DNA from 3 places in the Streptomyces sp. NPDC093546 genome. Region 3 is predicted to be linked to each of the others. Evidence: riboswitches for the same ligand, from Rfam matches in the RefSeq annotation. Region 3 holds a riboswitch; each other region holds the start of a gene.
The links. Region 3 has a riboswitch for thiamine pyrophosphate ahead of ACIRNI_RS02550 (thiamine ABC transporter substrate binding subunit). Riboswitches for the same ligand answer to the same signal wherever they lie in the genome.
Positions count from the first base shown of each region.

Region 1: another riboswitch for thiamine pyrophosphate. It lies ahead of thiO (glycine oxidase ThiO); the one in region 3 lies ahead of ACIRNI_RS02550 (thiamine ABC transporter substrate binding subunit).
Region 2: another riboswitch for thiamine pyrophosphate. It lies ahead of thiC (phosphomethylpyrimidine synthase ThiC); the one in region 3 lies ahead of ACIRNI_RS02550 (thiamine ABC transporter substrate binding subunit).

Region 1 is NZ_JBIWJG010000004.1:263,660-273,745, forward strand. Features, by position in the region: gene pknB (Stk1 family PASTA domain-containing Ser/Thr kinase) at 1-1,632, opposite strand, end outside; gene ACIRNI_RS10890 (thiazole synthase) at 1,754-2,548, opposite strand; gene thiS (sulfur carrier protein ThiS) at 2,552-2,752, opposite strand; gene thiO (glycine oxidase ThiO) at 2,749-4,002, opposite strand; TPP riboswitch at 4,000-4,112, opposite strand; gene ACIRNI_RS10905 (NAD(P)/FAD-dependent oxidoreductase) at 4,225-5,445, shown strand; gene ACIRNI_RS10910 (Rv2175c family DNA-binding protein) at 5,581-5,946, shown strand; gene thiE (thiamine phosphate synthase) at 6,044-6,694, shown strand; gene metF (methylenetetrahydrofolate reductase [NAD(P)H]) at 6,815-7,732, shown strand; gene ACIRNI_RS10925 (hypothetical protein) at 7,784-8,641, shown strand; gene ACIRNI_RS10930 (phytoene desaturase family protein) at 8,651-10,086, opposite strand, start outside.
Region 2 is NZ_JBIWJG010000002.1:157,373-167,458, reverse strand. Features, by position in the region: gene ACIRNI_RS03865 (cupin domain-containing protein) at 2-319, shown strand; gene ACIRNI_RS03860 (DUF5326 family protein) at 482-700, shown strand; gene ACIRNI_RS03855 (SsgA family sporulation/cell division regulator) at 981-1,415, shown strand; gene ACIRNI_RS03850 (YibE/F family protein) at 1,430-2,785, opposite strand; TPP riboswitch at 2,858-2,992, shown strand; gene thiC (phosphomethylpyrimidine synthase ThiC) at 2,986-4,767, shown strand; gene ACIRNI_RS03840 (hypothetical protein) at 4,837-5,691, opposite strand; gene ACIRNI_RS03835 (metallophosphoesterase) at 5,851-6,948, opposite strand; gene ACIRNI_RS03830 (LacI family DNA-binding transcriptional regulator) at 7,142-8,248, opposite strand; gene hisC (histidinol-phosphate transaminase) at 8,686-9,759, shown strand; gene ACIRNI_RS03820 (cyclophilin-like fold protein) at 9,785-10,086, opposite strand, start outside.
Region 3 is NZ_JBIWJG010000001.1:576,634-586,719, forward strand. Features, by position in the region: gene ACIRNI_RS02540 (phosphatidate cytidylyltransferase) at 1-619, shown strand, start outside; gene rlmN (23S rRNA (adenine(2503)-C(2))-methyltransferase RlmN) at 775-1,887, shown strand; TPP riboswitch at 1,917-2,028, shown strand; gene ACIRNI_RS02550 (thiamine ABC transporter substrate binding subunit) at 2,105-3,202, shown strand; gene ACIRNI_RS02555 (ABC transporter permease) at 3,235-4,854, shown strand; gene ACIRNI_RS02560 (ABC transporter ATP-binding protein) at 4,857-5,873, shown strand; gene ACIRNI_RS02565 (glutamate--cysteine ligase) at 5,961-7,100, shown strand; gene fusA (elongation factor G) at 7,517-9,559, opposite strand; gene ACIRNI_RS02575 (restriction endonuclease) at 9,907-10,086, opposite strand, start outside.

The DNA of each region.
Region 1 (10,086 bases), on a different contig from region 3:
CACCCGTTCGGGGGCGACCTTCACGGCGAACCCGGCCGCCTCCAGCGTACGGGTGGCATCCCGGACCGGGTCGCCGGTGACGTCCGGAACGTCGACCGGGGCGCCCCGGCTGACCACGAGGGCGACGGCGGAGTCGGGGTTGCGCTTCGTGCCGGGTGCCGGGTCGGTGCTGATCACCGCGCCCTGCTCGATCTCCCGGCTGAATGCCTTGGTGACCACGCCGGGCGCGAGACCGGCCTTGGTCAACTCGCGCTTCGCTTCGGCGAGCGGCTTGCCCTCGAGGCCGGGGACCTTCACGATCTCGGGGCCGCGGGAGATGGTGAGCGTCACGGAGCCGTTGTCGCGGATCCGCTCGCCCGGGGCGGGGTCGCTGGCCATGACCGTGCCCCGCTCGTAGGCGCTGCTGTAGACCCGCTTGACGCCCTTCACGTCGAGGCCGGCGTCCGTCAGCCGCTGCTCCGCCTGCGCCTGGGTCTGGCCCAGGAGCGTCGGGACGCGGGTGAACTGCCCCGAGTTGATGTACCAGACGCCCGCGCCGACACCCAGGACGAGGAGGACGGCCACGAGGGCGGCGATCATCCCGCGCCGGGGGGTGCGCACCGCCGCCGGCCGCTCGGGCCGCGGGGCCGGCGGCGGCACCTCCAGGCGGCTGGTGTGCTGGACCGGCTCCTGTGGTTCGGGCAGCGGACGCGCGATCACGCTGGTGACGTCCTCCGGACCGCCGTCGCCGCCGTTCCCGGCGCCTGCCGGCGTGTGCGTCTGCGGCGGGTCCAGATCCAGCTGCTCGTCGCCGAGCGCGGCCCGGGCCTCGCGGGCGTGCGCGAGGAGCGCCACGGCGTCGTACGGGCGGGCCTCGGGGTTGCGGGCCGTGGCCAGCGCCACCAGCTCGTCCAGCTCCACCGCGAGCCCCGGCACGGCGGCGGACGGGGCCGGCACGTCGGCGTTCAGGTGCTGGTAGAGGACCTGGGCGGGCGTGTCGCCGGAGTGCGGCTTGGCGCCGGTCAGCATCTCGTACAGGACCACACCGCACGCGTACACATCGGTACGGGTGTCGGCGGCGCCGTCCTCGATCTGCTCCGGCGCCAGGTACGACACGGTGCCGAGCACCGATCCGGTGGTGTTGGTGGCGGCGCCGACGGCCCGTACGAGCCCGAAGTCGGCGACCTTGACCCGGCCGTCGTCCCCGATCAGGACGTTCTCCGGCTTCATGTCCCGGTGGACGAAGCCCGCCCGGTGGGCGGCGCCCAGCGCGGCGAGCACCGGCTCCAGGATGTCGAGCGCGGCCCGCGGGCGCAGTGCGCCGCGCTCGCGCAGCACGTCGCGGAGGGTGCAGCCCGCGACGTACTCCATGGCGAGGTACACGTAGGCCCCGTCGGCGCCCTGGTCGAAGACCCCCACCACATTCGGGTGCGAGAGCCGCGCCACGGACTTGGCCTCGCGGATGAAGCGCTCGACGAAGGTCGCGTCCGTCGCGAGGGCGGGGTGCATCACCTTGAGCGCGAGCACCCGGTCGAGCCGGGTGTCCAGGGCCCGGTACACCGTGGCCATGCCCCCGACGGCGATGCGCGCCTCGACTCGGTAGCGGCCGTCGAGCAGCTGGCCCACGAGCGGGTCGTGCAGGGTCGTATCCACCCGCCCGAGTCTACGAGCCCGCACCGACACCCCCGCCGCCCCGTACGGACCCCCGGCGCGACTGCAGCCGAGCTGTGACACCGCCGACGGCCCACGGGCCCGGCGGTGTCACACGCGCAGGTCAGAACGCCGGCCGCTCCGGGTCCAGGACCGCGCGCCCCTCCCGCGGGGACGACGCCTCCGCGAAGTGCCGGCGCGGGATCCTCCCGGCGCGGTACGCGAGGCGGCCCGCCTCGACCGCGTGGCGCATCGCCTCGGCCATCAGCACCGGCTCCTGCGCCCGCGTCACCGCCGACGCCAGCATCACCGCCGCGCACCCCAGCTCCATGGCGAGCGCCGCGTCCGACGCCGTACCGGCGCCCGCGTCCAGGATCACCGGCACGCGCGCGTGCTCCACGATCAGCTGGAAGTTGTGCGGGTTGCGGATGCCGAGCCCCGAGCCGATCGGCGAGCCGAGCGGCATGATCGCCGCACAGCCGACGTCCTCCAGCCTGCGCGCGAGCACCGGGTCGTCGTTGGTGTACGGCAGGACCGTGAAGCCGTCGTCGACCAGCGTCTCGGCCGCGTCGAGCAGTTCGACGGGGTCGGGCAGCAGCGTCCGCTCGTCGGCCACCACCTCCAGCTTGATCCAGTCCGTGCCGAGCGCCTCCCGCGCGAGCCGGGCCGTCAGGACCGCCTCGCCCGCGGTGAAGCAGCCCGCGGTGTTCGGCAGGACACGGATGCCCAGCTTGTCGAGGACGGACAGGACCGAGCCCCGGACGGTCGGGTCGAGCCGGCGCATGGCCACGGTCGTCAGCTCGGTGCCGCTGGCGGCGAGGGCGCGTTCCAGTACGTCGAGGCTGGGCGCCCCGCCCGTACCCATGATCAGCCGGGAGTCGAAGGCGGTCCCGGCGATGGTGAGACGGTCGTCCGCCATGGTTCAGCCCCCCTGGACCGCGGTCAGGACCTCGACGCGGTCGCCGTCGCCGAGCAGCGTCCCGGCCCACTGGCTGCGCGGGACGACGGTCTCGTTGACGGCGGCGGCGACACCGGACGGCGCTGTGGTGAGGGTGGCGACCAGCGCGTCGAGCGTGGTCGGGGCGGCGAGCTCGCGGGCCTCGCCGTTCACGGAGACGTTCATGACACTCCAACCGGAGAGACGGAAGAGACGGAAGAGACGGAAGAGGGGGCAGAAGCGGGGGAGGAGGCGGTCGTGGAGAAGCGGTCCGGGGCGAACGGACGCGCCTGTTCCGGCAGCTCACCGCTCACCAGCACCTCGGCCATCACGTCCCCCGTGACGGGCGTCAGCAGCACCCCGTTGCGGTAGTGCCCGGTCGCCAGGTGCAGGCCCGGCAGGGCGCTCGGGCCCAGCAGCGGCGCGTTGTCGGGGGAGCCCGGGCGCAGCCCCGCGCGGGTCTCGGCCAGCGGCAGCTCGGTGATGCCCGGCACCAGCTCGTGCGCGTCGCGCAGCAGCTCGTAGACCCCGCCCGCGGTGACCGTGGTGTCCCAGCCGAGCTCCTCGCTCGTGGCGCCTACGACGAGCTCGCCGTTCTCGCGCGGCACCAGGTAGACATGGCTGCCGCGCACAACCGCCCGTACCGTGCGGGAGAGGAACGGCGCGTACGCGCGCGGCACCGTCAGGCGCAGCACCTGCCCCTTGACGGGCCGTACCGGCGGAAGCACATCGTCCGGTACGCCGCCGAGCCGGCCGCTGAGGCTCCCCGCGGCCAGCACCACCTGATCGGCGGCGAGTTCCGTGCCGTCCTGCAAGGCCGCCCCGGCCGCCCGCTCCCGTACCACCGTCAGCCGCTCCGCCCAGCCGCGGTGGAAGACCACCCCGGCCCGCTCGCACGCGGCGACCAGGGCCGCCGCGAGCCGCCGCGGATCGACCTGGTGGTCGCCGTCCACCCGCAGCCCGCCGCGCACGCCGGGCGCCAGCATGGGCTCCAGGCGGCGGCACTCGCGGCCGTTGAGCCACTCGGACTCCAGGCCGCAGCGGCTCTGCAGCGCGTGCAGCTCGCGCAGATGGGCGCGGTCGTCGGCGTCCAGCGCGACGGCCAGCGTGCCGCACGCGCGGTAGCCGACGTCGAGGCCGCCCGACGCCTCCCGGAGTTCGGCGACGAAGTCCGGGTAGCGGCGCGCCGACGCGAGGTTGAGGGCGAGGAGCGTCTCCTCGCCGTAGTGGAGCTCGGTGACCGCGGCGAGCATGCCCGCCGCGACCTGGGCGGCCCCGCCGCCCGGCTCGGGGTCGACGACGGCGGTGCACAGCCCCCGCCGCGCCGCCCGCCAGGCCGTGACCAGGCCGATGATCCCGCCCCCGATGACGAGGACATCCGAGACGGCCGAGCCTGTACGTGTCGATTCCGTACGTGTCGATCCACGTGGATGCATGGGCGTCCAGCCCCTCCCTTCGCCGGCATGACCCGGATCAGGTTCGTACGGTCGGAGGCCGTCCAGCCTCCCTCTCAGCCCGGTGCGTCCGGGCTCCCGCGAGTGCTCTACGGCGGCCAGCCTAACCCGACCGCTCAACGGGCAGTAAGGGTGTCTTCACTCTGGCCCGACAACGCGTCACCTACGTATGGTGATCGCGTGAGCGAGCGGATGCATACAGAGATGCATACAGAGCGGCCCGCGGCCGAGCGGCGCGTCGTCATCGTCGGAGCCGGAATAGCCGGCGTACAGACCGCGGTGGCCCTGCGCGAACAGGGCTTCACGGGGCCGGTGCTGCTGATCGGCGCCGAGCCGCACCAGCCGTACGACCGCCCGCCGCTGTCCAAGGCGGTGCTGCTCGGCACGGCGGAGGGCTCCGCCTTCGAGGTCGACTTCGAGGCCCTCTCCATCGACCTGCGCCTGGGCCTGTCCGTGACCGGCGTACGCCCCCTCGCGCACGAGATCGACACGGAGGAGGGACCCGTTCCCTACGACGTGCTGGTCGTCGCGACCGGCGCCGTGCCCCTGGCGCTGCCCGGCTCCGAGGGCGTCCCCGGCGTCCATCTGCTGCGCACCCTCGACGACGCCGAGCGGCTGCGCCCCGTCCTCGCCGAGCAGCACGACATCGTGGTCGTCGGCGCCGGCTGGATCGGCGCCGAGTTCACCACGGCCGCCCTCGGGGCGGGCTGCGCGGTGACGGTCGTGGAGGCCGCGGAACGGCCGCTGGCGGGCGCCCTGCCGGCCGAGGTCGCCGCTCCGATGGCCGACTGGTACGAGGAGGCCGGCGCCAAACTCCTGACCGACGCGCGCGTGGGGCACGTCGAACCGGGCGAGGTGGCCCTGGAGGACGGCCGGATCCTGCCCGCCGGGGCGGTGGTCGTCGGGATCGGCGCCCGGCCCGCCACCGACTGGCTGACCGGCTCCGGCATCGCCCTCGGCACCGCCGGCGCCGTCCTCGCGGACGACCACCTGCGCACCTCCGTGCCCGATGTGTACGCCGTCGGCGACTGCGCCTCCTTCCCCTCCGCCCGCTATGGCGAGCGGCTGCTGGTCCACCACTGGGACAACGCCCTCCAGGGGCCGCGCACGGTCGCGGCCGGGATCGTGGGCGAGGCGCCGCACCCGTACGACCCGGTGCCGTACTTCTGGTCCGAGCAGTTCGGCCGCTTCGTGCAGTACGCGGGCCACCACGGGGCCGCCGACGCGATGGTGTGGCGCGGCGATCCGGCCGGTGCCTCCTGGTCCGTGGCGTGGCTGCGGGAGAACGTCCTGGTCGCCCTGCTGGCGGTCGGCCGCCCCCGGGACCTCGCGCAGGGCCGCAAGCTGATCGAGGCGGGCACACCGCTCGACGCGGAGCGTGTCGCCGACCCGTCCGTAGCCCTGAAGGCCGCGGCTCTGGCGTAGGTGCAGGTCGTGTCTCGCTGGTTCCGTGGCTCCGTGGCTCCGTGGCTCCGTGGCTCCGTGGCTCCGTGGCGCTTGCGACGCGCCCTCGGCCCAGCCCGGGTACCGCGTGTCAGTCCGGGATGGCACGCTTGTCCCGTGACCGAGATTGACGCAAAGATCGATGCTCTCGTCCCCGCCTGGCTCCACCTGCCCGACATCGCGGAAATGCTGGATGTCGAGGTGACGCGCGTGCGGCAGCTGGTCAAGGAGGGCCAGCTGATCGCCGTGCGCCGCGGTGAGAACCGGACGCTGCAGGTCCCTGCCGCCTTCATCAAGGACGGCAAGGTCCTCAAGGGCCTCTCCGGGACCCTGACGCTGCTGCGGGACGACGGCTTCACCGACGAAGAGATGCTGGAGTGGCTCTTCACCCCCGACCCGTCCCTGCCGGGCACGCCCGCGCAGGCGCTCAGCGAGAATCGCGGCACGGAGGTGAAGCGCCGAGCCCAGGCGCTCGCCGTCTGACGAACCGAACGAATACCGACACCAGGTGGTGTACGGGCCGGCCCGCGCTCGCGCGCGGCCGGTCCGTGCACCACCGCACCAACGGGGGGAACCTCTGATGGCCACCGCACGCGCGCTCCTGTCCGACGCCCGGCTGTACCTGTGCACGGACGCCCGGAAGCGCCAGGGGGACCTCCCCGAGTTCCTCGACGCCGTGCTCGCCTCCGGTGTGGACGTCGTCCAGCTGCGGGACAAGGGCATGGAGGCCGGCGAGGAGCTGGAGCACCTGGAGGTGTTCGCGGACGCCTGCCGCCGCCACGGCAAGCTGCTCGCGGTGAACGACCGGGCCGACGTGGCGCACGCCATCGGCTCCGACGTGCTGCACCTGGGCCAGGGTGACCTGCCGGTTCCGGCCGCGCGCGCGATCCTCGGCGACCAGGTGCTGATAGGCCGCTCCACGCACGGCGAGGCGGAGGTCGACGCGGCGGTCGCCGAGCCCGGCGTCGACTACTTCTGCACCGGGCCCTGCTGGCCGACGCCCACCAAGCCCGGGCGGTACGCGCCGGGGCTGGACCTCGTCCGGTACGCCGCGTCGCTGGACCAGCGGCGGCCCTGGTTCGCGATCGGCGGCATCGACGCGGACAACCTGGACCAGGTCCTGGACGCCGGTGCGCGCAGGATCGTCGTCGTACGCGCGATCACCGAGGCCGACGACCCGGCGGCCGCGGCGGCGTCGCTGGCCAAGCGGGTGCGCGAGCGGGCCGCCTGAACCGGTCCTCCGAGGGGGCGCGGGCCCCGATTTGTCCGATGGGTGGACAACAACCCGGCAAAACGGACGAATTCACCTGCTCCGGTTGGGTGACGGACCCGCCGTCGTTAACCTGCCCGTATGGCCCTTGGCACACCCTCAACCAGGACAGATCGCGCCCACACCGTGCGCGATCTGCTCGCGACCGGCAAGACGACGTACTCCTTCGAGTTCTGGGCGCCCAAGACCGAGAAGGGCGAGCGGAACCTCTGGAACGCGCTGCGCCGGGTCGAGGCGGTGGCGCCGAGCTTCGTCTCCGTGACCTACGGAGCCGGCGGCTCCACCCGTGCCGGGACCGTCAAGGCCACCGAGCAGATCGCCGCCGACACCACCCTCACGCCCGTCGCGCACCTCACCGCGGTCGACCACACCATCGCCGAGCTGCGCAACATGATCGGCCAGTACGCCGACGCCGACATCCGCAACATCCTCGCCGTCCGGGGCGACCCGCCCGGCGACCCGATGGGCGAGTGGGTCCCGCACCCGCAGGGCGTCAGGTACGCCGCCGACCTCGTCCGGCTGATCAAGGAGTCCGGCGACTTCTGCGTGGGCGTCGCCGCCTTCCCGGAGATGCACCCCCGCTCCACCGACTGGGACACGGACATCCGCCACTTCGTGGACAAGTGCCGGGCGGGCGCCGACTACGCCATCACCCAGATGTTCTTCAACCCGGAGGACTACCTGCGGCTCCGCGACCGGGTCACGGCCAAGGGCTGCGAGACGCCGATCATCCCGGAGATCATGCCGGTGACGAACGTCAAGCAGATCGAGCGATTCGCCCGGCTGAGCAATGCGCACTTCCCGCCCGCCCTGAAAGAGCGCATCCTCGCCGTCAAGGACGATCCGGCCGCTGTACGCTCCATTGGCATCGAGTTCGCAACGGAGTTCGGCGCTCGTCTGCTGGCCGAGGGTGTCCCCGGGCTGCACTTCATCACGCTGAACAACTCCACTGCGACGCTCGAGATCTACGAAAATCTCGGACTGCACACGCAGTCCTGACCGGCCGTACCCGCCACGTCCCGGGGCGGCGGCCGTACGAGAGGGGCGGGCATGGGCTGGACGGTCCTCTACATCGCGTTCGGAATCGTCGCGCTGTGGCTGCTCGGTGAAGTGCTCCTGCAGTACAAGGCCCGGCTGCGGTGGCGCCTGCTCGCCTTCGCCGGCTTCCTGGGCGTGGTGCTGGGCGTCCTGCTGCCCTCCGTCACGGTGATCATCGGGGGCGCGCTGGCGTTCGCCGTCGGCCAGACGTACGTCACGCTCTCCTTCCGGCGCGGCTTCTCCACGGGCTGGGCGCTCGGCGGTCGCCCCGGCGCGAGCCGCCGTCGCCGGGGCGGGGGAAGCGCCGCCGCGCCCACGCTGGAGGTCACGGACCTGGCGTACGACACGCCCGAACCGGCGCCCGAGGCCGGGCCCGCCGAGACCACGGCCGTCTACGAGCCGCAGCCGCTCCCGGACGAGACCGGGCAGTACGGCGTCTACACGGGCCCCACCGGCTACGGCGCCGACCGGGCCGACGACCCGGACGGGGCCGCCGACCGCACCGCCGCGTACGACACCGGCTTCGGGAGCCCCTCCCCGGCCGGCTACGACCAGCAGGACGCCTACACGTACACCGCGTCCTACGACTACGGCACCGGCCACCAGCAGTACGCCACCTACTCGGACCCGTACATCGGCCCCAGCGCCGCCGGGCCCGCACCCGGAACCCAGCCGTACGGCGCGTACGACGGCTACGACGGCCTGCAGCCCTACGCCGACCCCTTCGCCGGGCAGTACGGCGGCGACACGCCCCCCGGCGGTGTGTGGGTGCCGCAGCAGCGCGACGCCGAGGGGCAGTACCCCCCGCCGCCGCCCGGGCAGCCGTCCCCCTACGGCTACGACCCGAACGACCCCCAGTACCGCTACTGAGGCCTACCGCTACTGAGACCCGCGGAAGGCGGCGCCCTCCACGATCAGGCCCGCCACCAGGGCGCCCGACATCCCGGCGTGCGCCAGGCCGCCGCCCGGGTGCGCCCAGCCGCCGGCGAAGTGGAGCCCCGGCAGCGGCGCCGGATTGGCCGCCGGGAGCAGCGTGCCGCCCGCACCCGCCAGCGCCGGGCCCGGCACCTGGTACGCGCCCGTCTCCCGGAAGGTGTCCGCCGGGGTGCGCACCTCCCGCCACAGCAGCCGCTCTCGCAGCCCCGGTACGGCCGCCTCCGCCGCCTCCAGCATCCGGTCGGCGAAGGCGCCCGCCGCCGCGTCCCCCGGGCCCTCGCCCCACAGGTTCTCCGACGACCAGGCACCGCCCGCGGGGACGGTCGCGGTCACCGTGATCGCCTCGTGGCCCCCGTCCGGACGCAGCCGCTCGTCGTCGGGGCGCAGCACCGTCACCGTCGGCCGGTCGCACAGCCGGGCGTGCGCGAGGCCGTCCAGCTCGTCCGCACGGTCGGTGGAGTGCACCACCGTCCGGTGCACGGCGTCGGCGGGCCGCGCGCCGCGCACAGCGAGGCACAGGGTCACCCGCCCGGTGCGCAGCGCTTCCTGGTAGCGGGGCCACTCGTCCTGGCTCTCCCACTCCAGCACCTGCTCCCGGTACAGCGCGGGCACGGGCGCGCCCGCCACCACCTGGTCCGCGTCCACCAGGGTCCCGTCGGCCAGCTCCAGGCCCGTGGCGCGGCCGCCCTCCGCCACCACCCCCGTCACCTCGGCGCCGAAGACGAACGCGACCCCGCGGGCCCGGCAGCGCTCGTACACGGCGTCGGCCAGCGCCCGGATGCCGCCCGTCACGTACCAGCTGCCGAAGGTCTGCTCCATGTAGGGCAGGACGGCGGCGGACGCCGGCGCGGTGGCCGGATCGAAGCCGTACGCGAGCGCGTAGCTCTCCAGCAGCGCCGCCAGCCGGGGGTCGCGCAGCTCCCGGCGGCCCACCTCGGCGAGCGTCGTCGCCGTCCGGCGCAGCAGGCCGGTCTTCAGCGCCGGGTACGGGTCGCGGCGCAGCGGCGACACGTCGGCCGGCAACGGCTCCTCCAGCAGCGGGCGGCGCGAGCGGTCCCAGGCGTCCCGCGCGCGGGTGAGGAAGTCGCCCCACCGCTCGCCCACCCCCGCACCGAGCGCCGCGTCCAGCGCCGAGACGACACCGGCGCGTGACGCGTTCGGCAGGGAGACCGCCGTGCCGTCGGCGAAGACGTGCCGGACGGCCGGGTCCACCTGGGCCATCTCGACGCACCGCTCCAGCGGCTCCTTGCCGGTCTTGACGAACAGGTCCCGGTACACCGCGGGCAGGTGCAGCAGACCGGGGCCGGTGTCGAAGGCGAAGCCGTCGCGCTCGAACCTGCCCACCCCGCCGCCGTACGTCGCCGCTCGCTCGTACACCG
Region 2 (10,086 bases), on a different contig from region 3:
GATGAAGGCATTCCGACTGGACGAGCTGGAGGCGGAGCGCGCCGCCAACGACGGTGCGTATCTGCAGTTCCTGCGTGAGCGGAACATGTCGGTCGGCCTGTACGCGCTCGACGCCGGCGATCTCGACCCGCAGAAGCCGCACAACGAGGACGAGGTGTACGTCATCGTCAGTGGCCGGGCGTCGATCACGGTGGGGCTGGAGACGACGCAGGTGGGGCGGGGCAGTGTGGTGTACGTCCCGGCCGGTGTGCCGCACAAGTTCCACCACATCACCGAGGACCTGCGGGTGCTGGTGGTGTTCTCTCCGCCCGAGAGCTGAGCCCGGCCGCGAAGTCGCCCTGAATCCGTCAGTCCCTAGGGGAAGGATCAGGGAAGAGCGAGGGGCGCGGAGCCCCCGCCGGCCGCCTCCGCGCGCCTAGCATCGAAGGCGTCAAGGTCCACAGATCCGGCGGCGCAGAGAGACGAGGCAGGGACGATGGCGGTGAAGGAGCTTCTGGCGGGGCTGCCGTGGTGGGTGAAGTGGGTTGCCATACCCCTCATCGCGGTGCTGGTCTTCGGTGGTCTGATCGCGAGCGCGGTCGTCATGCTGGTCGGGTTGCTGTTCAAGGTGCTGGTCTTCGTCGCGCTCGTCGGCGGACTGATCTACGTCGTACGGAAGTTCACGTCGTCGTCATCCTCGTCGTCCCGCAGCGACTGGTGACGGCAGCGGTCTCGCCATTCCCCGTATCCGGCCATCTGCACGGGTGTTAGCCCGGGCGGGGGAACGGCCCCCGCGAAACCCCGCCCCGGCAGGAGGCTGCCCATAGAGTGGCAGCCTTCCTCGGCGACACGGCGCGGCTGTGCAGAATCGTCGCAGCAAGATCGAGTCGCCCGCAGTACCAGAAAACTCACTCCTTGTGATCCTCTAGTCCCTCCAGGACGATGACGATTAAACCAAGAGGGCGTTGTTCACCACTGCTTCATCCACTGCGGGGTACATGATGCGCGAGTCGGTTCAGGCCGAGGTCCTGATGAGTTTCATCGTTTCCGAGGAGCTCTGCTTCAGGATTCCGGTCGAGCTCGGGTACGAGACGAAGGATCCCTTCGCGGTCCGGATGACCTTCCACCTGCCCGGGGACGCCCCGGTGACCTGGGCGTTCGGACGCGAGTTGCTGCTCGACGGGATCAACGCACCGAGCGGCGAGGGAGACGTCCACATCGCGCCGACCGGGCCGGAGGACCTGTCGGACGTCAGCATCCGCTTGCAGGTCGGCGCCGACCGGGCGCTCTTCCGTGCGAGCGCGCCGCCGCTGGTGGCGTTCCTGGACCGCACCGACAAGCTGGTGCCCCTGGGGCAGGAGCTCACGCTCGGTGACTTCGAGCAGGACCTGGAGGATGCGCTCGGCCGGATCCTCGCCGAGGAGAACGCCGGCTGACCCTCCAGGGCCGGTCACCTCTTGCGCCGGCGGCCCCGGCCGCCCCGGCCCGTCGCGGCCGTCGCGGCGGCGGGCCCCGGCGCTCCGGCGTCGCCCGGCCGGTCGGCGGAGACGACGAGCGCGGCCAGTGCGGTGGTGACCGGCACCGAGGCGACCAGCCCGATCGAGCCGACGAGCGTCCGTACGATCTCCTGGGCCACGATCTCGCTGTTGGCGACCGTCCCCACGCTGCTCTGCGCGATGGAGAAGAGCAGCAGCAGCGGGAGCGCCGCGCCCGCGTACGCCAGCACCAGCGTGTTGACCACCGAGGCGATGTGGTCGCGGCCGATGCGGATACCGGCCCGGTACAGCGCCCGCGGGCCCATCGACGGGTCCGCCTGGTGCAGTTCCCACACGGCCGACGTCTGGGTCACCGTCACATCGTCGAGCACGCCCAGAGAACCGATGATCACGCCGGCCAGCAGAAGACCCGACATGTCGATGTTCGGGTAGAGCCCGTGAATCAGGCCGGTGTAGTCGTCGGTGTTGCCGGTGAGCGACGCCCAGCCGATGAAAGCGGAGCCCAGCAGGCCGATCAGAAGCAGCGAGATGAGCGTGCCCAGCACCGCCACCGATGTCCGCGCGGTCAGGCCGTGGCACAGGTAGAGCGCCATCAGCATGATCGCGCTCGACCCCACCACCGCGACGACCAGCGGGTTGGACCCCTGCAGGATCGCCGGGAGGATGAAGAGCGTCAGGACGAGGAAGCTCAAGGCGAGGGCGGTCAGCGCCATCAGGCCGCGCATCCGGCCGACGGCCACCACTGCCAGCGCGAAGACGCCGGCGAGCAGTGCCACCGGGATCCTGCGGTCCACGTCCGTGACGGAGTACTGCAGGTCGCGGGGCGCGTCGGGCGCGTACGCCACCACGACGCCCTGGCCCTCGTCCAGTTGGCGGGGCGAGTCCGGCTGGACCACCTCGACGAACGTGCGGCCCTTGTCCTTGCCCGTGGTGACCTCGACCGTCGCCTTCGCGCACTTGCCCTGCTGGGCGTTGACCGCCTCGCGCCCCTGGGGCGTCGTCGTGTCGCCGGTCGGGGGGACCTGAGCGGCGTTCACGTCCTTGCAGTCCACCCGCTCGACGCGGACGACCGTGCCCTGCTCGGTCTGCCGGTCGAAGCCCACACCGGTGCGTTCGTGGGCCGGGGCGCCGCCCGGCCACAGGATGGCGAGACCGACGACGACCGCCGTGGCGAAGGGGATCAGTACGGCCGCGATGACCTTGCGCAGATGCCGGGATACCGGCGCGGCAGGGCCGTGGCTGTGCGCATGACCGTGCGCATGACCGAGTGCGTGCCGGTCCGGCTCAGGTGTCTCGTGCGAGGAAGTCACGGACCGATCATCGCAAGAACGTGGGGCCCCCTCTGTTCAGCGCGGCCGCAAGGACGCTAGCGTGGTGACACCTTTTGCACACGCGGGAGCTCGGAGCACCGGGCTGAGAGGGCGCTGATCTCCGTACGAGACGTACGGGAAACGCTGCGTCGACCGCCGAACCTGTTACCGGGTAATGCCGGCGTAGGGAGTAGGTCACGATGACCGTTCAGGACGCACGCACGCCTGCCTCGAACCAGAACGACGAGGCCGGGAAGTCCATCGGATGGCACAAGGGATACCTCGAGGGCTCGCGCCCCGACCTCCGCGTGCCGGTCCGCAAGGTGCACCTCACCAACGGCAAGGACGTGACGCTGTACGACACGTCAGGGCCGTACACCGATCCGAATGTCGAGACCGACGTACGCCGCGGCCTGCCGCCGCTGCGGGAGAACTGGATCATCGGGCGCGGCGACACCGAGGAGTACGCCGGCCGCCCGGTCCGCCCCGAGGACGACGGGATCAAGCACACCTCGCCGCGCGGCGGGCTGCGCAACCTCGACGCCGTCTTCCCGGGCCGTCCGCGCCAGCCCCGCCGGGGCCGTGACGGACAGGCGGTGACGCAGCTCGCGTACGCCCGCCGCGGCGAGATCACGCCGGAGATGGAGTACGTCGCGATCCGCGAGAACGTCTCCCCGGAGGTCGTCCGCGAGGAGATCGCGGCGGGCCGCGCGGTGCTGCCGGCGAACGTCAACCACCCGGAGATCGAGCCGATGATCATCGGCAAGCGGTTTCTGGTGAAGGTCAACGCCAACATCGGCAACTCCGCGGTCACCTCGTCCATCGAGGAGGAGGTGGAGAAGATGACCTGGGCCACCCGCTGGGGCGCCGACACGGTCATGGACCTCTCCACCGGCCGCAACATCCACACCACCCGCGAGTGGGTGCTGCGCAACTCGCCCGTCCCCATCGGCACCGTGCCGCTCTACCAGGCGCTGGAGAAGGTCGACGGCAGGGCCGAGGAGCTGACCTGGGACATCTACAAGGACACGGTCATCGAGCAGGCCGAGCAGGGCGTCGACTACATGACCGTCCACGCCGGCGTGCTCCTGCGGTACGTGCCGCTGACGGCGCGCCGCAAGACCGGCATCGTCTCGCGCGGCGGCTCCATCATGGCCGCGTGGTGCCTGGCGCACCACAAGGAGTCGTTCCTGTACGAGAACTTCGAGGAGCTCTGCGAGATCCTCGCCGCGTACGACGTGACGTTCTCGCTCGGTGACGGCCTGCGGCCGGGCTCGATCGCGGACGCCAACGACGAGGCGCAGTTCGCGGAGCTGCGGACGCTCGGCGAGCTGAACCAGATCGCCAAGCGGCACAACGTCCAGACGATGATCGAGGGCCCGGGCCATGTCCCGATGCACAAGATCAAGGAGAACATCGACCTCCAGCAGGAGATCTGCGAGGAGGCGCCGTTCTACACGCTCGGCCCGCTGACCACCGATGTCGCGCCCGCCTACGACCACATCACCTCCGGTATCGGCGCCGCGATGATCGCCTGGTGGGGCACCGCGATGCTCTGCTACGTCACGCCGAAGGAGCACCTCGGCCTGCCGAACCGGGACGACGTGAAGACCGGCGTCATCACGTACAAGATCGCCGCGCACGCGGCGGACCTGGCCAAGGGGCACCCGGGCGCGCAGGAGTGGGACGACGCGCTGTCGGACGCGCGGTTCGAGTTCCGCTGGGAGGACCAGTTCAACCTGGCCCTCGACCCGGACACGGCGCGGGAGTTCCACGACGAGACGCTGCCCGCCGAGCCGGCGAAGACCGCGCACTTCTGCTCGATGTGCGGTCCGAAGTTCTGCTCGATGAAGATCTCGCAGGACATCCGGCGGGAGCACGGCGGGGATCTCAAGCAGGACGAGATCGAGGCCGGTATGGCGGAGAAGTCCGCGGAGTTCGCCGCCGCCGGGAACCGGGTCTACCTGCCGCTGGCGGACTGACCCCGCGGCGACCCGCTCACGCGGGTGCGAACGGATGTTTCACGTGAAACACGCGCCCCGGTGCACCGGTCATTCCGACCGGTGCTCGGGGCCGCCGAAGTCCCGGCCCCCGAACTCCGGACCGGCGAAGTCGGGGCTGGTGAAGTCCGGGCTGGTGAAGGCCGGCCGCGTCGCCGAACCGCCCTCGCTCGGGCTGGAGAAGTCCGGCCCGCTGTAGCCGACCTTCGGGATCCGCCCGAGCGGGCGCGGCGGGACGCCGGAGGTCGGGTCTGCGCTCGGGTCGGCCAGGGCGTCGCGCAGGAACGGCAGGATGCCCCGCTCCAAGAGGGCATGCCGCCATGCCTCTCGCGCCCGGCCGATCTCGTCCGGCAGTTCACCTCCGGGCTCCTGGGCGGGCACCTGCGTCGAGCTGTTGCGCAGGGCCGTGATCAGCAGGCCGATGGCGGCGATCAGGATGCCGAGCGCCGTGACTCCGGCGAAGAACCACCCGGCGGTCAGCAGCGGCTTCGCGAACGACGGCGCCGGGTCGAGGGCCATGAGCAGATAGCCGACGAGCAGGAAGATGAGCGCGGCGGTGCCGGCGAGCACCGGTGCGAGCACGGTGACGACGACACCGAGCCCGGCGCCCGGGCCGTCCGCCGAGTCGTCGCCGGAGCCGGACAGCAGGGAGTCGATGGCGGACAGGCGCGTGGGCGTACGCGACTCCTCGCGCACCTTTACGAAGTGGTCGTACTCGGCGGCGGCGGCCGCGGTGATGAGCGCCGTCGCGTTCAGGGCCATGGTGCGCAGCTGTTCGGCGTTGAGCCGCTGCCCGATCGCGGCGAGTTCCGGACGTTCGTGCGCGTTGCGCAGTGCCTCGTCGAGGAGGCGCTCGTACTCGGAGCGGTCCTCGGTCAGCAGGTGCGGAGCGCTGTTCATGTGCATCCCCCGATGCTCCGTAGGGCCGGTTTGCCCGCGTAGAACGGGCAGTTGGGCGGAAACGGAGGAGAGCCTGCTACGGATGACCCGATGGTAGAGCGGTTATGGCGGGGGGTGACAGAGGAATTCCGGAAATCGCCGGCCCGGCTCGGGACGAGTTATGGCTCAGTTGTACAAGGGGAGCTGCACGACCAGCAGCTTTCCGGCCATGGTCACCCCGCCGTCCATGGCGATCGCGAGCCCGTCCGCGTACACGTGCGGCCCCTCGACGGACGGGCCGCCGCCGTCCTCGCCGTCCTCGGATCCCACTTCCCCGAGCAGGTACGGGATCGGGCTGTGGCCGTGGACGATGCGCTGTCCGCCGTAGGCCGCCAGCAGCTCGCGTACGGCCATGGGGCCGCCCTCGTCCCGGAAGGCGAAGCGCTTGGTGAGCTTGCGGAACAGGTCCCAGCACTCGTCGGCGTCGTTGCGGGTGAGGATCTCGTGAACGGTGTCGTTGACGTCCTCGATGGTGGAGCCGTACTCCAGGTAGGCGGTGGTGTCGGAGTGGAGCAGCAGGTGGCCGTCCTCCTCGACGATCGCGTCCAGCCGGGACATCCACTGGAGGTGGACGTCCTGGAGCCGGTCCATGTCGCTCTTCTGGCCGCCGTTGAGGAGCCAGGCGGCCTGGAAGGTGGCGGTGCCCGCGCCGGAGTTGACCGGGGTGTCGCCGAACCGCTTGGCGCCGATCAGCAGCAGCTCGTGGTTGCCCATCAGGGCCTTGCAGTAGCCGCCGGCCGCCGCGGCCTCGGCGGACAGCCGCATGACGAGGTCGATGACGCCGATGCCGTCGGGGCCCCGGTCGGTGAAGTCGCCGAGGAACCAGAGGCGGGCGTTGCCCGCGGCCCAGTGCCCGTCGGCGTCGATGAGCCCCTGCTCGCGCAGCGCGGCGATCAGCTCGTCGAGGTACCCGTGGACGTCTCCGACCACGTACAGCGGGCCGGGGCCCGGGACGGGGGCCGGGGCCTGCTCGGGGAGGGCGGCCGGGGCCGGCGGCGGGGCGGTGGCGACCTGCACGGTGTCGCCTCGGTTGATCACCGGGAGGTCGCGCTCGGTGGGCGTGTACCCCTCCGGGAACTCCCCCTCCGGGAAGGCGTTGCCGGGGTGCCCGGCGTGACCCTGCACCGGCACCTGCGCATACGGCGGCACGCGGAAGTCACGCAACGTCGCCGTCCGCACCACGGGTCCTTGACCGGCCCCCTGAGTCATCGACCCCTCCACCACCGTCGCGACGCCCTACACCTGGCAGACCGGCCTGGTCGGGGCGGCCCGCGGTGTCGTCCGCCCATCATAGGAATGAGGCCCCAGCTGTGTGACGCACCAGGGGTGGTGAATCCGGGTCCACCCCTGAGCTACTGGCTGTTTCGCCCCAATTGGGAAGATCTGCCCCTGGTCTTGGCGCGGGGCAGGTCCGCGTTCACTCCTGGGAGGGCGATCGGGGAGGGCTGACGGTCGTACGGGTGGAGCGCCGCTGGGACGACGTCCGCACGATCAGCTCGGTCGGTATGACCTGCTCGAGCGGGCGGTCGGAGTCGATGCCCTCGATGGCGTCGATGAGGAGCTGCACGACCGCGGTGCCGATCCGGCGCGGCTTGAGGGAGAGCGTGGTGACGGGCGGCTCGGTGGCGGCGTACACGGTGGACTCGCTGCAGCACACCAGGAGCAGGTCGTCGGGGACGCGCAGCCCGTAGCGCCGCGCCGCCGCGAGCAGGTCGGTGCCGTTGGGGTCGAAGAGGCCGTAGACGGCGTCGGGGCGGTCCGGGCGGGCGAGCAGCCGGTCGGCCGCGACGGCGCCGGCGCACGGGTCGTGGGCCGGGTACGCCTCGTAGACGGGGTCCTGTCCGACCCGCTCGCACCAGTTGAGGTACGCGGTGGTGGAGAGCCGGGTGTAGGTGTCGGTGCTGGTGCCGGTGAGCAGGCCGATCCGGCGGGCGCCGGCGGCGGCGAGGTGGTCGAGCAGGTCGAGGACGGCGGCTTCGTGGTCGTTGTCGACCCAGGCGGTCACCGGGAGGGTGCCCGCGGGGCGGCCGTCGGAGACGACCGGCAGGCCCTGGCGGACGAGCTCGGTGACGACCGGGTCGTGGTCGGAGGGGTCGATGACGACGGTGCCGTCGAGGGCGACGTTCGACCAGACGTCATGGCGGGAGGTGGCGGGCAGGATGACCAGGGCGTAGCCGCGGGCGAGCGCGGCGGAGGTGGCGGCCCTGGCCATCTCGGCGAAGTACGCGAATTCGGTGAAGGTGAAAGGTTCATCCCCGTAGGTGGTCACGGTCAGGCCGATGAGGCCGGACTTGCCGGTACGGAGCGTGCGGGCCGCGGCGGACGGGCGGTAACCCAGTCGCTCGGCGACCTCGCGGACATGGCGGCGGGTGGCGTCCGGGAGCCGGCCCTTGCCGTTGAGCGCGTCGGAGACAGTCGTAATGGAGACCCCGGCTGCGGCGGCCACGTCCCGGATGCCCGCTCGCCCCTGCCGGCTTCCCCGGGTCTGTGCCCGGCTCACCTGGTGCTTCCCTGCTGCTGTCATGGCGAGCCGATAGTAGGGCGAGGGCGGCCGGTCGAGCCGGTCGCATATTCACCCGTTGACAGGGACGTTTCTGCATGGTCTGGACCCCCAACACCCTTGAAAACCAAGGCTGTTCGGCCGGTAGGCATGGCTCCGCAACTTTCCGGTGCGTATGAGCCTGCCACATGCCCGAGGTCCGGGAGCGGGCTCAACTCACCACTACGGGGGATGCGCGCCACGGCGTGAGCCACCGGCGCGCGCCACCCTGCCGTGCGCCCCTCCCGGCTTCCCTCGCGTCTCCCTCCCCCTCTCCGCCCGTGTGTCACGACGGTTGCCCACAGGGCATTCGCAGGGCGGCGGAATCCTCATAAGGTGAGCAGTATTGGTGGTACGGACGGTCGAGGAGGATCACGGTGAGCGAGACGAGCGGGACGAGCGGCGCGAGCGGTACGGGCCCGATGCTGCGGGCCGCGCTGGACGACATCCCCACCTACAAGCCGGGCAAGCCCGCCGCGGCGCCCGTCCCTGGTGGCCCGGTCGCGTACAAGCTGTCCTCGAACGAGAACCCGTACCCCCCGCTGCCGGGCGTGATGGAGGCCGCGGTCGCCGCCGCGTCCGGTTTCAACCGCTACCCGGACGCGACGTGCGCCGGCCTGATGGCCGAGATCTCCGAGCGGTTCGGGGTGCCCGTGTCCCACCTGGCGACGGGCACCGGCTCGGTGGGCGTGGCCCAGCAGCTGGTGCAGGCGACGGCCGGCCCCGGCGACGAGGTGCTGTACGCGTGGCGCTCCTTCGAGGCGTACCCGATCATCACCCGGATCAGCGGTGCCACGCCGGTGCAGGTCCCGCTCACCGACGGCGATGTGCACGACCTGGACGCGATGGCGGAAGCGATCACCGACCGGACGCGGCTGATCTTCGTCTGCAACCCCAACAACCCCACCGGCACGGTGGTGCGGCGGGCGGAGCTGGAGCGGTTCCTGGACCGGGTGCCGGCCGGTGTGCTGGTGGTACTGGACGAGGCGTACCGCGAGTTCATCCGCGACAGCGACGTGCCCGACGGGATCGAGCTCTACCGTGACCGGCCGAACGTCTGCGTGCTGCGGACGTTCTCGAAGGCGTACGGCCTGGCCGGGCTGCGGGTGGGCTTCGCCATCGCCCACGAGCCGGTCGCCGCGGCCCTGCGCAAGACGGCGCTCCCCTTCTGCGTCAGCCAGCTGGCGCAGGACGCGGCGGTGGCCTCGCTGCGCGCCGAGGATGAGCTGCTGGGGCGGGTGGGCTCGCTGGTGTGCGAGCGCACGCGGGTGTACGAGGGGCTCGTGGCCCAGGGGTGGACGGTGCCCGAGACGCAGGCGAACTTCGTCTGGCTGCGCCTGGGTGAGGCGACCGTGGCCTTCGCGGAGGCCTGCGACGAGGCGGGCGTGGTCGTGCGGCCGTTCCCCGGCGAGGGTGTGCGGGTGACGATCGGCGAGAGCGAGGGGAACGACATCTTCCTGCGGGTGGCGGAGTCGTTCCGCAAAGAGCGGTTCTGACGGAACCGGAGACGGAGGCCGCGGGCTAGTCGCCGGCGAGCTCGACGCGGATCGGGTCGCCGTCACGGACGGTGGCGAGGACGCGCGGGTCGCCGTCGAGGCTGCCGAGCAGGTTGCACGGGCTCGCGAGGCGGCATTCGTCGCCGCGCGAGATCGGTGTGGGCCCGTACGGGAGGGCCAGCGCGTCGCCGTCGGTCCAGAAGGCGACGGTGCCCGGCTCCACGACCTGGCGGGCGTCGGGCTCCCGGGGCGCGGAGACGGGAGTGTCGAAGTAGACCTCCTCGCCCCAGGTACGGGCGGTGGAAGTGATCGGGAGAACCCCTGCGA
Region 3 (10,086 bases):
GGGCGGCGTGGCGATGGTCGTCGCCGGGTACGTACGCGGCGCCGAGGGCGCGTGGGTGGCGATGGCGCTCACCGCGCTCGCCGTGCTGGTGTGGCGGATGACGGAACCGCCCGAGGGCTACCTCAAGGACGTCACGGCCGGCCTCTTCGCCGCCTTCTACGTGCCGTTCCTGGCGACCTTCGTGGCGCTGATGCTCACCGCCGACGACGGGTCGTGGCGGGTGCTGACCTTCCTGCTGCTCACCGTGGTCAGTGACACCGGCGCGTACGCGGTCGGCTGGCGCTTCGGCAGGCGGAAGCTCGCGCCGCGCATCAGCCCCGGCAAGACGCGCGAGGGCCTGGTCGGCGCGGTGGCGTTCGCCATGGCGGCGGGCGCCCTGTGCATGGAGTTCGCCATCGACGGCGGCACCTGGTGGCAGGGCCTGCTGCTGGGCCTCGCGGTCGCGGTGAGCGCCACGCTCGGCGACCTCGGCGAGTCGATGATCAAGCGGGACCTGGGCATCAAGGACATGGGCACCCTGCTCCCGGGCCACGGCGGCATCATGGACCGGCTGGACTCGCTGCTGCCGACGGCGCCGGTGGTGTGGCTGCTGCTGGTGCTGTTCGTCGGCGCCGGCTGACAGGAACAGGCCGAACCGCCGTCCGGTTACCCTGGAAGGGCTCGTCGCATCGAGGCGGCGGGCCCTTTCGGCCCCGTACCCACAGGCGGGGATCATCCGGTGAGGTCCCCCGGCTCAGCTCCCGCGGCCTCGTCTTTACTGAGGAGTACCAGGTCATGCCACGCCCCGCCCCGGGAGAGCTCACCTTCGTCGCGCCCCGCGGAGCCGTGAAGCCGCCGCGGCACCTCGCCGACCTCACGCCCGCCGAGCGCAAGGAAGCGGTGGCCGCGATCGGCGAGAAGCCGTTCCGCGCCAAGCAGCTGTCCCAGCACTACTTCGCGCGGTACGCGCACGACCCCGCCGAGTGGACCGACATCCCGGCCGCCTCGCGCGAGAAGCTCGCCGCCGAGCTGCTGCCGGACCTCATGAGCGTCGTACGGCACATCTCGTGCGACGACGACACCACCCGCAAGACCCTGTGGCGGCTGCACGACGGCACGCTCGTCGAGTCGGTCCTCATGCGCTACCCGGACCGCGTGACGATGTGTATCTCGTCGCAGGCGGGCTGCGGCATGAACTGCCCGTTCTGCGCCACCGGCCAGGCCGGCCTCGACCGGAACCTGTCGACCGCCGAGATCGTGCACCAGATCGTCGACGGCATGCGGGCGCTCAGGGACGGCGAGGTGCCGGGAGGCCCCGCCCGCCTCTCCAACATCGTCTTCATGGGCATGGGTGAGCCGCTCGCCAACTACAAGCGGGTCGTGGGCGCCATCCGGCGGCTGACCGACCCCGAGCCCGACGGCCTCGGACTGTCGCAGCGCGGCATCACCGTCTCCACCGTCGGCCTCGTGCCCGCGATGCTGCGCTTCGCCGACGAGGGCTTCAAGTGCCGCCTCGCCGTCTCGCTGCACGCCCCCGACGACGAGCTGCGCGACACCCTGGTCCCCGTCAACACCCGCTGGAAGGTCCGCGAGGTGCTGGACGCCGCCTGGGAGTACGCCGAGAAGTCCGGCCGCCGCGTCTCCATCGAGTACGCCCTCATCCGCGACATCAACGACCAGGCCTGGCGCGGCGACCTGCTGGGCCGCCTCCTCAAGGGCAAGCGCGTCCACGTCAACCTCATCCCGCTGAACCCGACCCCCGGCTCGAAGTGGACCGCCTCGCGCCCCGAGGACGAGAAGGCGTTCGTCGAGGCGATCGCCGCCCACGGCGTACCGGTCACCGTCCGTGACACCCGCGGGCAGGAGATCGACGGCGCCTGTGGACAGCTCGCGGCCGCCGAACGCTGAGCTTGTACTCTGAGCTCGAACACACCTGCATATTCCGACAGGGGAGCGCCACAGCGCTGAGAGTGCGGCAGCCGTCCAGGCCGCAGACCCTCTGAACCTCGCCCAGGTCATTCTGGGTAGGAAGTTCGGTCGTTACTCGAGCTGTTGCGCCCTGCCCATCCCTCCGAGGGGTGGGCGGGGCCGCGTCTCTTCCTGGACACCCCCAGGAGGAATCTCAGTGAGCACCACCAAGAAGATCACGGTCGGCGCCCTCGCCGCCGCGCTGGGCGTCACGACGCTCACCGCCTGCGGCGACGGCGGCTCGGACAAGGCGTCCGACGGCGGCGGTACGAAGTCGAAGACCGTGACGCTCGTCAGCCACGACTCCTTCAACGCCTCCAAGGAGGTCCTGAAGGAGTTCACCAAGGAGACCGGCTACACCGTCAAGGTGCTGAAGAGCGGCGACGCCGGCGAGGCCGTCAACAAGGCGATCCTCACCAAGGGCGCCCCGCAGGGCGACGTCTTCTTCGGCGTCGACAACACCCTGCTGTCGCGCGCCCTCGACAACGGCCTCTTCGAGCCGTACGAGGCCAAGGGCCTGGACCGGGTCCCCGCAGACGTACAGCTCGACAAGGACAAGCACCGCGTCACGCCCGTCGACACCGGCGACATCTGCGTCAACTACGACAAGAAGTACTTCGCGGACAAGAAGCTCGCGCCGCCGCAGACCTTCGACGACCTCGCCAGGCCGCAGTACAAGGACCTCCTCGTGGTCGAGAACCCGGAGCGCTCCTCGCCCGGCCTCGGCTTCCTGCTCGGCACGGCCGCCCAGTACGGCGACGAGGGCTGGCAGGACTACTGGAAGAAGCTGAAGGCCAACGGCGTCAAGGTCGTCGACAGCTGGGAGCTCGCCTACAACCAGGAGTTCTCCGGCTCGGCCGGCGGCAAGCAGGCCAAGGGCGACCGGCCGCTCGTCGTGTCGTACGCCTCCAGCCCGCCGGTCGAGGTGCTCTACGCCGACCCGCAGCCGGCCGAGGCGCCGACCGGGGTCTCCACCGGCACCTGCTTCCGCCAGACCGAGTTCGTCGGCCTGCTGACGGGCGCGAAGAACCCGGAGGGCGGCAAGGCCCTGATCGACTTCATGATCGGCAAGAAGTTCCAGGACGACATGCCGCTCCAGATGTTCGTGAACCCGGTCGCCAAGGACGCGGCGCTGCCGGAGCTGTTCACCAAGCACGGCGTGACGGTCGACAAGCCGCACACCGTCGCCCCCGAGAAGATCGCCGAGAAGCGTGACGGGTGGATCCGGTCGTGGTCCTCGCTCGTCCTGAAGTAGGCGTCTCCCGCGGCACCCTCAGGCGCGGCGCGCTGCGGGCGGGGCTCATGGTCCTGCCCGTGGCGTTCCTCGCCCTCTTCTTCGCCTACCCCGTCGCCGCGATCGTCGGCCGGGGCCTGCGGACGGGGGAGGGCACCTGGGAGTTCGGGCGGCTCGGCGAGGTGCTGGGCCGCCCGGACATCCTGGACGTGCTCTGGTTCACCACCTGGCAGGCGCTCGCCTCCACCGCGCTGACCCTGCTGGTCGCGCTGCCCGGCGCGTACGTCTTCGCCCGCTTCGACTTCCGCGGCAAGGGCGTGCTGCGGGCGGTCGTCACCGTGCCGTTCGTGCTGCCGACCGTCGTCGTCGGCACGGCGTTCCTCGCGCTCGTCGGGCGGGGCGGGCTCCTGGACGAGCTGTGGGGCGTGCGGCTGGACACCACCGTGTGGGCGATCCTGCTGGCGCACGTCTTCTTCAACTACGCCGTCGTCGTCCGCACGGTCGGCGGCCTGTGGGCGCAGCTCGACCCGCGCCAGGAGGAGGCCGCGCGGGTGCTCGGCGCCTCCCGTTTCGGGGCGTGGCGGCGGGTGACCCTGCCCGCGCTCGCGCCCGCCGTGGCCGCCGCCGCCCTGATGGTCTTCCTCTTCACGTACACCTCCTTCGGCGTCGTACAGATCCTCGGCGGGCCCGCGTACGCCACGCTGGAGGCGGAGATCTACCGGCAGACCGCGCAGCTGCTCGACCTGGAGACGGCGGCCGTGCTCACGCTGGTGCAGTTCGCGGCCGTCGGCGCCGTCCTCGCCGTGCACGCCTGGACGGTACGCAGGCGGGAGACCGCGCTGAAGCTGGTGGACGCCGCCATGACCGCGCGGCGGCCGCGCGGGGCCGGGCAGTGGACGCTGCTGGGCACCGTCCTCGTGACGATCGCGCTGCTGCTCGTGCTGCCGCTCGCCGTGCTGGTGCAGCGCTCCTTCGACGGGGGGCTCGGTTACTACCGGACGCTCGGGGACGCCGACGCGGGCGGCGGGACCTTCCTCGTGCCGCCGGTCGAGGCGATCGGGAACTCGCTGGAGTACGCGCTCGCCGCCACCGCGATCGCGCTGGCCGTCGGGGGGCTCGCGGCCGCGGCGCTCACCCGGCGGGCCGGGCGGCTGGTGTGCGGCTTCGACGCGCTGCTGATGCTGCCCCTCGGCGTGTCCGCCGTCACCGTCGGCTTCGGCTTCCTCATCACGCTGGACGAGCCGCCGCTCGACCTGCGCTCGTCGTGGATCCTGGTGCCGCTGGCCCAGGCCCTCGTCGGCGTGCCCTTCGTCGTACGGACCATGCTGCCGGTGCTGCGGGCCGTGGACGAGCGGCTGCGGGAGGCGGCGGCCGTGCTCGGGGCGTCGCCGTGGCGCGTGTGGCGCGAGGTCGACCTGCCGCTGGTGCGGCGGGCGCTGCTGGTGGCGGCCGGGTTCGCGTTCGCCGTGTCGCTGGGCGAGTTCGGCGCGACCGTCTTCATCGCGCGGCCCGACAACCCGACGCTGCCGGTGGCCGTCGCCCGGCTCCTCGGCCGGCCCGGGGAGCTCAACTACGGCCAGGCCATGGCCCTGTCGACGATCCTGATGGTGGTGTGCGCGGTGGCGCTGCTGCTGCTCGAACGTATCCGTGTCAACCGCTCCGGGGAGTTCTGACCATGCTGCGCCTTGACGGCGTGACCGTACGCTTCGGGGCCCGCGCCGCCCTCGACGCGGTGGACCTGGCGGTCGCCGACCACGAGATCGTGTGCGTGCTCGGCCCGAGCGGCAGCGGCAAGTCGACCCTGCTGCGGGTCGTCGCCGGGCTCCAGCCCGTGGACGGCGGCCGGGTGCTGCTGGACGGCGCGGACCAGGCGGGCGTGCCGGTCCACCGGCGCGGCGTCGGGCTGATGTTCCAGGACCACCAGCTCTTCCCGCAGCGGGACGTCGCCGGAAACGTCGCCTTCGGGCTGCGCATGCGCGGCGCCGCCAGGCCGGAACAGGCCGCGCGCGTGACCGAGCTGCTGGAGCTGGTGGGCCTGCCGGGCGCCGGGCGCCGGGCGGTGGCCGCGCTCTCCGGCGGCGAGCAGCAGCGCGTGGCCCTCGCCCGGGCGCTGGCGCCCAGCCCGCGGCTGCTCATGCTCGACGAGCCGCTCGGGCAGCTGGACCGGGGGCTGCGGGAGCGGCTCGTGGTGGAGCTGCGGCACCTGTTCGGGCGGCTCGGGACGACGGTGCTCGCCGTCACGCACGACCAGGGCGAGGCGTTCGCGCTCGCCGACCGGGTCGTGGTGATGCGCGACGGGCGCGTCGAGCAGAGCGGTACGCCGCTGGAGGTGTGGCGCCGCCCGGCCTCCGAGTTCGTCGCCCGCTTCCTGGGCTTCGACAACGTGGTGGCGGCGACGGTCGCCGGCGAGGCGGCCGACACCGCCTGGGGCAAGGTCCCGGTGCCCGCCGGTGCCCCGCAGGGCGCCACCCGCCTACTGGTCCGCCCCGCCGGCGTCCGGCTCGGCGACCCGGCGGACGGCCTGCGCTGCGAGGTCGACGCCCGCACCTTCCGCGGCCACCACGTCGCCGTCCGGCTCCGCCCGGAGTCCGGCCCGCCGCTGGAGGCGGAGTGCGCGCTGCGCGACGCGCCCGAGGAGGGCGCGGTGGTCGGGGTGACGTTCGCGGCGGACGAGGTCGTGGTGCTGGACTGAGGCGGCGGGCACGTCGTTGACGGTCCGTCAGGCCCCTGTCATGGTGGGCACGTTCCGCACGGCACCCGGCTCACGGCTGGAGGGTCCATGGACGGGTACGGCACGTTGGCGATGGGCGTCGAGGAGGAGCTCCTCCTCGTCGACGCCGCGACCCTGGCCGCCGCACCCGGCGCCCCGGACGTCCTGAAGCACTGCGCGAGCGACGCGGACGGAGCGGCCGGCCGGTTCTCCGCCGAGATCACCACGCTCCAGGTGGAGACCAAGAGCGCCCCGCACCTCCACGCCCGCGACCTGGGCCAGGAGTTGCTCGCCCTGCGGCGCACGGTCGCGCGCGCCGCCGAGCGGGAGGGCCTGCGGGCCGTCGCCTCCGGACTGCCCGTGCTCGGCGACGTCGTCCCGCCGCCCGTCACCGAGGGGCAGCGGTTCGCCGAGGGCACGGCGACCTACCGCGCCCTCCACGACGAGATGTCGATGTGCGCCTTCCAGGTGCACATCGACATCCCCGACCTGCCCCGCGCCCTCGACGTCGGCAACCGCCTCCGCCCCTGGCTGCCGGTGCTGCTCGCGCTGGCGGCCAACTCCCCGTACTTCGCGGGCCGCGACACCGGCTACGCCGCTTGGCGCGCGCTCGCCTGGGCACGCTGGCCGGTGGCCGGGCCGCCGCCGTACTTCCACTCGCCCGCGCATTACGAGGACGTCCTCGGCGCCCTGGAGGAGGCGGGCGCACTGATCGATCGCGGGACCGTCTTCTGGGACGTGCGCCCCTCGTCCCGGCTGCCCACCCTGGAGGTGCGCGTCGCCGACACGACCGGCACCGCGGCCGAGTCGGCGTTCCTCGCGGCGCTGGTACGCGCCCTGGTCGCGGTGGCGCTGCGGGAGGGCGAGCGCGGCGAGCCCACGCCCGCGCCGTCGGCGGAGCTGCTGCGCGCCGCCTACTGGCGGGCGGCCCGGGACGGGCTGGGCGGCATGGGGCTCGACGTGGCCACCGGGAAGGCCGTCGCCGCGCCGCTGCTGGCCGAGCGGATGGTCGCGTACGCCCGTCCGGCGCTCACGGACCACGGGGACGCCGACCTGGTGGACGCGGGGCTGCGGTGGCTCCTGCGCCACGGCTGCGGGGCCGCCCGGCAGCGCGCCGCGGCCGCCGCGGCGGGTTCGCTCGCCGGCGCCGTGCGGTGGCTGGTCGAGCAGACGCGGGCGGAGGGGTTCCCCGATCCGGGCGGGCGTTGACGGGACCTGCGCACCGGGCGGTCCCCGGCGCGAGACGGGACGGCGTAGGCGTGGCGCAGTGGCCGGCGACCGTCCCGCGCGGCGGCCGCCGCGCGGGCGATGACGGCGGCACCGATCGATCCCGAGCGCGGCGGAGGGGGCAGGCACCGATGGTGACACCGGAGAAGGACGCGGCGACGGGGGAGCACCACCGCCATGTGGTGCTCGGGGCCGGGCCGGCGGGGCTCCAGCTCGGATGCTTCCTGACGGCGGCCGGCGCCGACCACGTCGTACTGGAGAGGGAGGACACCCCCGGCGGCTTCTTCCGGCGCTACCCCCGCCACCGGCGCACGTGGAACCGCTGCGGGCGTTCCTCCGGGAGCGGTAGCCCGTACGGAGGCGGCCCCGCCCGCCACGAGCGGGGCCACCCCGGTGGATCACCCTGTCAGCACCTGCTCCGACACCGCCGCCGGGACGGGCGCGTACCCGGCCGGACGGGTGGTGAAGGTGCCGCGGCCCTGGGTGCGCCCGCGCAGCCGGGACGCGTAACCGAACAGCTCCGCCAGCGGAACGGTCGCCGTGACCACGGCCGTGCCGGACCGGGCGGTGGAGCCCGAGACCCGGCCGCGGCGTGCCGCGAGGTCGCCGAGCACACCGCCCACGGCGTCGTCGGGCACGGTCACCGTGACCTCGACGACCGGTTCGAGCAGCGTCATCTCGCTCGCGCGCAGCGCCTCACGCAGCGCCAGCCGGCCCGCGGTGCGGAAGGCCATCTCCGACGAGTCCTTGACGTGGGTCGACCCGTCGGTCAGGGTCACCCGCACCCCGGTCACCGGGTGGCCGCCCAGCGGCCCCTCGGCCAGGGCGTCCCGGCAGCCGGCCTCCACCGCCCGGACGTACTCCTGCGGTACGCGCCCGCCCACGACGGCCGACCCGAAGACCAGGTCGTCCGGCGTGTCGTCCTGGGCCGCGACGTCCAGGACGACATGGGCGAACTGCCCCGCGCCGCCGTCCTGCTTGACGTGCCGGTACGTCAGCCCGGACACCCCGCGCACGACCGTCTCCCGATAGGCCACGTGCGGCCGGCCGACCCGGACCTCCAGCCCGTGGGCCCGCCGGACCTTCTCCACCGCCACCTCCAGATGCAGTTCGCCCATCCCCGACAGCACCGTCTGACCCGTCTCCGGGTCGGTCCGCACGGTCAGGGAGGGGTCCTCCTCGACGAGCCGGGCCAACGCCGTCGCCAGCCGGTCGGTGTCGAGGCTCCGGCGGGGCTCCACCGCCACCGAGACCACCGGGTCCGCCACCGTGGGCGGCTCCAGGACCAGCGGGGCCCCGGGCGCGCACAGGGTGGTCCCGGCGCGGGCGCCCTTCAGCCCCACCACCGCGACGATGTCCCCGGCCGACGCCCGGTCCACCTCCGCGTGCCGGTCGGCCTGGACCCGCAGGATCCGGCCGATCCGCTCCGTACGGCCCGTGCCCATGTCCAGCACCGCGTCCCCCTTCCGTACCGTGCCCGCGTACACCCGCAGACAGGACAGCCGGCCGGTGGCGGTCGCCTGCACCTTGAAGACCAGCGCGGCGAAGGGCGCCCCGGGATCGGCGGGCCGCTCCTGCACCGTGCCGTCCAGCGTGCCGCGCACCGGCGGGACGTCCACGGGTGACGGGAGGTACGCCACGACGGCGTCCAGCAGCGGCTCGACCCCGCGGTCGCGGTACGCCGCGCCGCACAGCACCACCACACCCTCGCCGCCGCGGGTCAGGTCGCGCAGCGCCGCCGCCAGCGTCCCGTCGGAGACCCCGGAGCCGGTGCAGAACTCCTCCAGCGCCGCCGGGTGGAGCTCCGCCACGGCCTCCTCCAGCAGCCGCCGGCGCCGGTGCGCCTCGTCGCGCAGCGCCTCGGGGACCGGGGTTTGCGTGTACGAGCCGCCGCCGGCTCCCCACAGCAGCGCGCGCATGCGGACCAGGTCCACCACGCCGGTGAAGCCGCCCTCGCGCCCGATCGGCAGCTGGACCACCAGCGGGACCGTGCCCAGCCGCTGCCGTAGGGAGTCGACCGCCGTGTCGAGGTCGGCGCCGGCGCGGTCCAGCTTGTTGACGAAGGCGATCCGCGGCACGCCGTGCCGGTCGGCCTGGCGCCACACCGCCTCGCTCTGCGGCTCGACGCCCGCGACGGCGTCGAACACCACGACCGCTCCGTCCAGGACCCGCAGCGATCTCGCCACCTCGTCGGAGAAGTCGACGTGACCGGGCGTGTCGATGAGGTTGATCCGGTGGCCGTCCCAGTCGCAGCTGACCGCCGCGGCGAAGATGGTGATCCCCCGGTCGCGCTCCTGCGGGTCGAAGTCGGTGACGGTCGTCCCGTCGTGGACCTCGCCGCGCTTGTGGGTGGCGCCGGTGGCGTACAGGATCCGTTCGGTGAGGGTGGTCTTGCCGGCGTCGACGTGGGCGAGGATGCCGAGGTTTCGTACGGTACGCATGCGCATGGCCTGAGGCCTTTCGGTGATCGCGAGCAGGGCGGCGCGATTCCCGGGACGAGGCGGGCGTACGACGGCACGCCGACGCGCCCCTCCGTGAGGGCGCGTCGAGCGTGGGTGCCGAGGTGTCAGACGCTCGTCACGGGCATCCGGTGGCGGCCGCGCAGCCGGCACCGGGCCGACGAGGACACCGGGATCACGTCGTACCGCGAGCGGGGAACGGCGACGGCGGTGTGGTCACGCACGTCGGGCTCCCTTCGATGGCCGGATGGCGCGCCGCGGTGTCGTGACGGCGCGTCAGCGAGCGTAGCGAGCGGGCCCGGCCAGGGCACCTTGATTTTCCGTGCGGCTCACCGGCCGGGGGACCACGGAGCGGGGCCCGTGCCGTCCGTCCAGGCGTCGAGCGCGGCGCGGTCGCAGCAGACGATGCCGCACTGGGCGGCGTACTCCATGGCCGGTTCGGTGAAGTCGCTGCTCGTCACGACGGCGGCCACCTCCGCCTCGTGCACGGCGAAGCAGGTGCCGCCGAA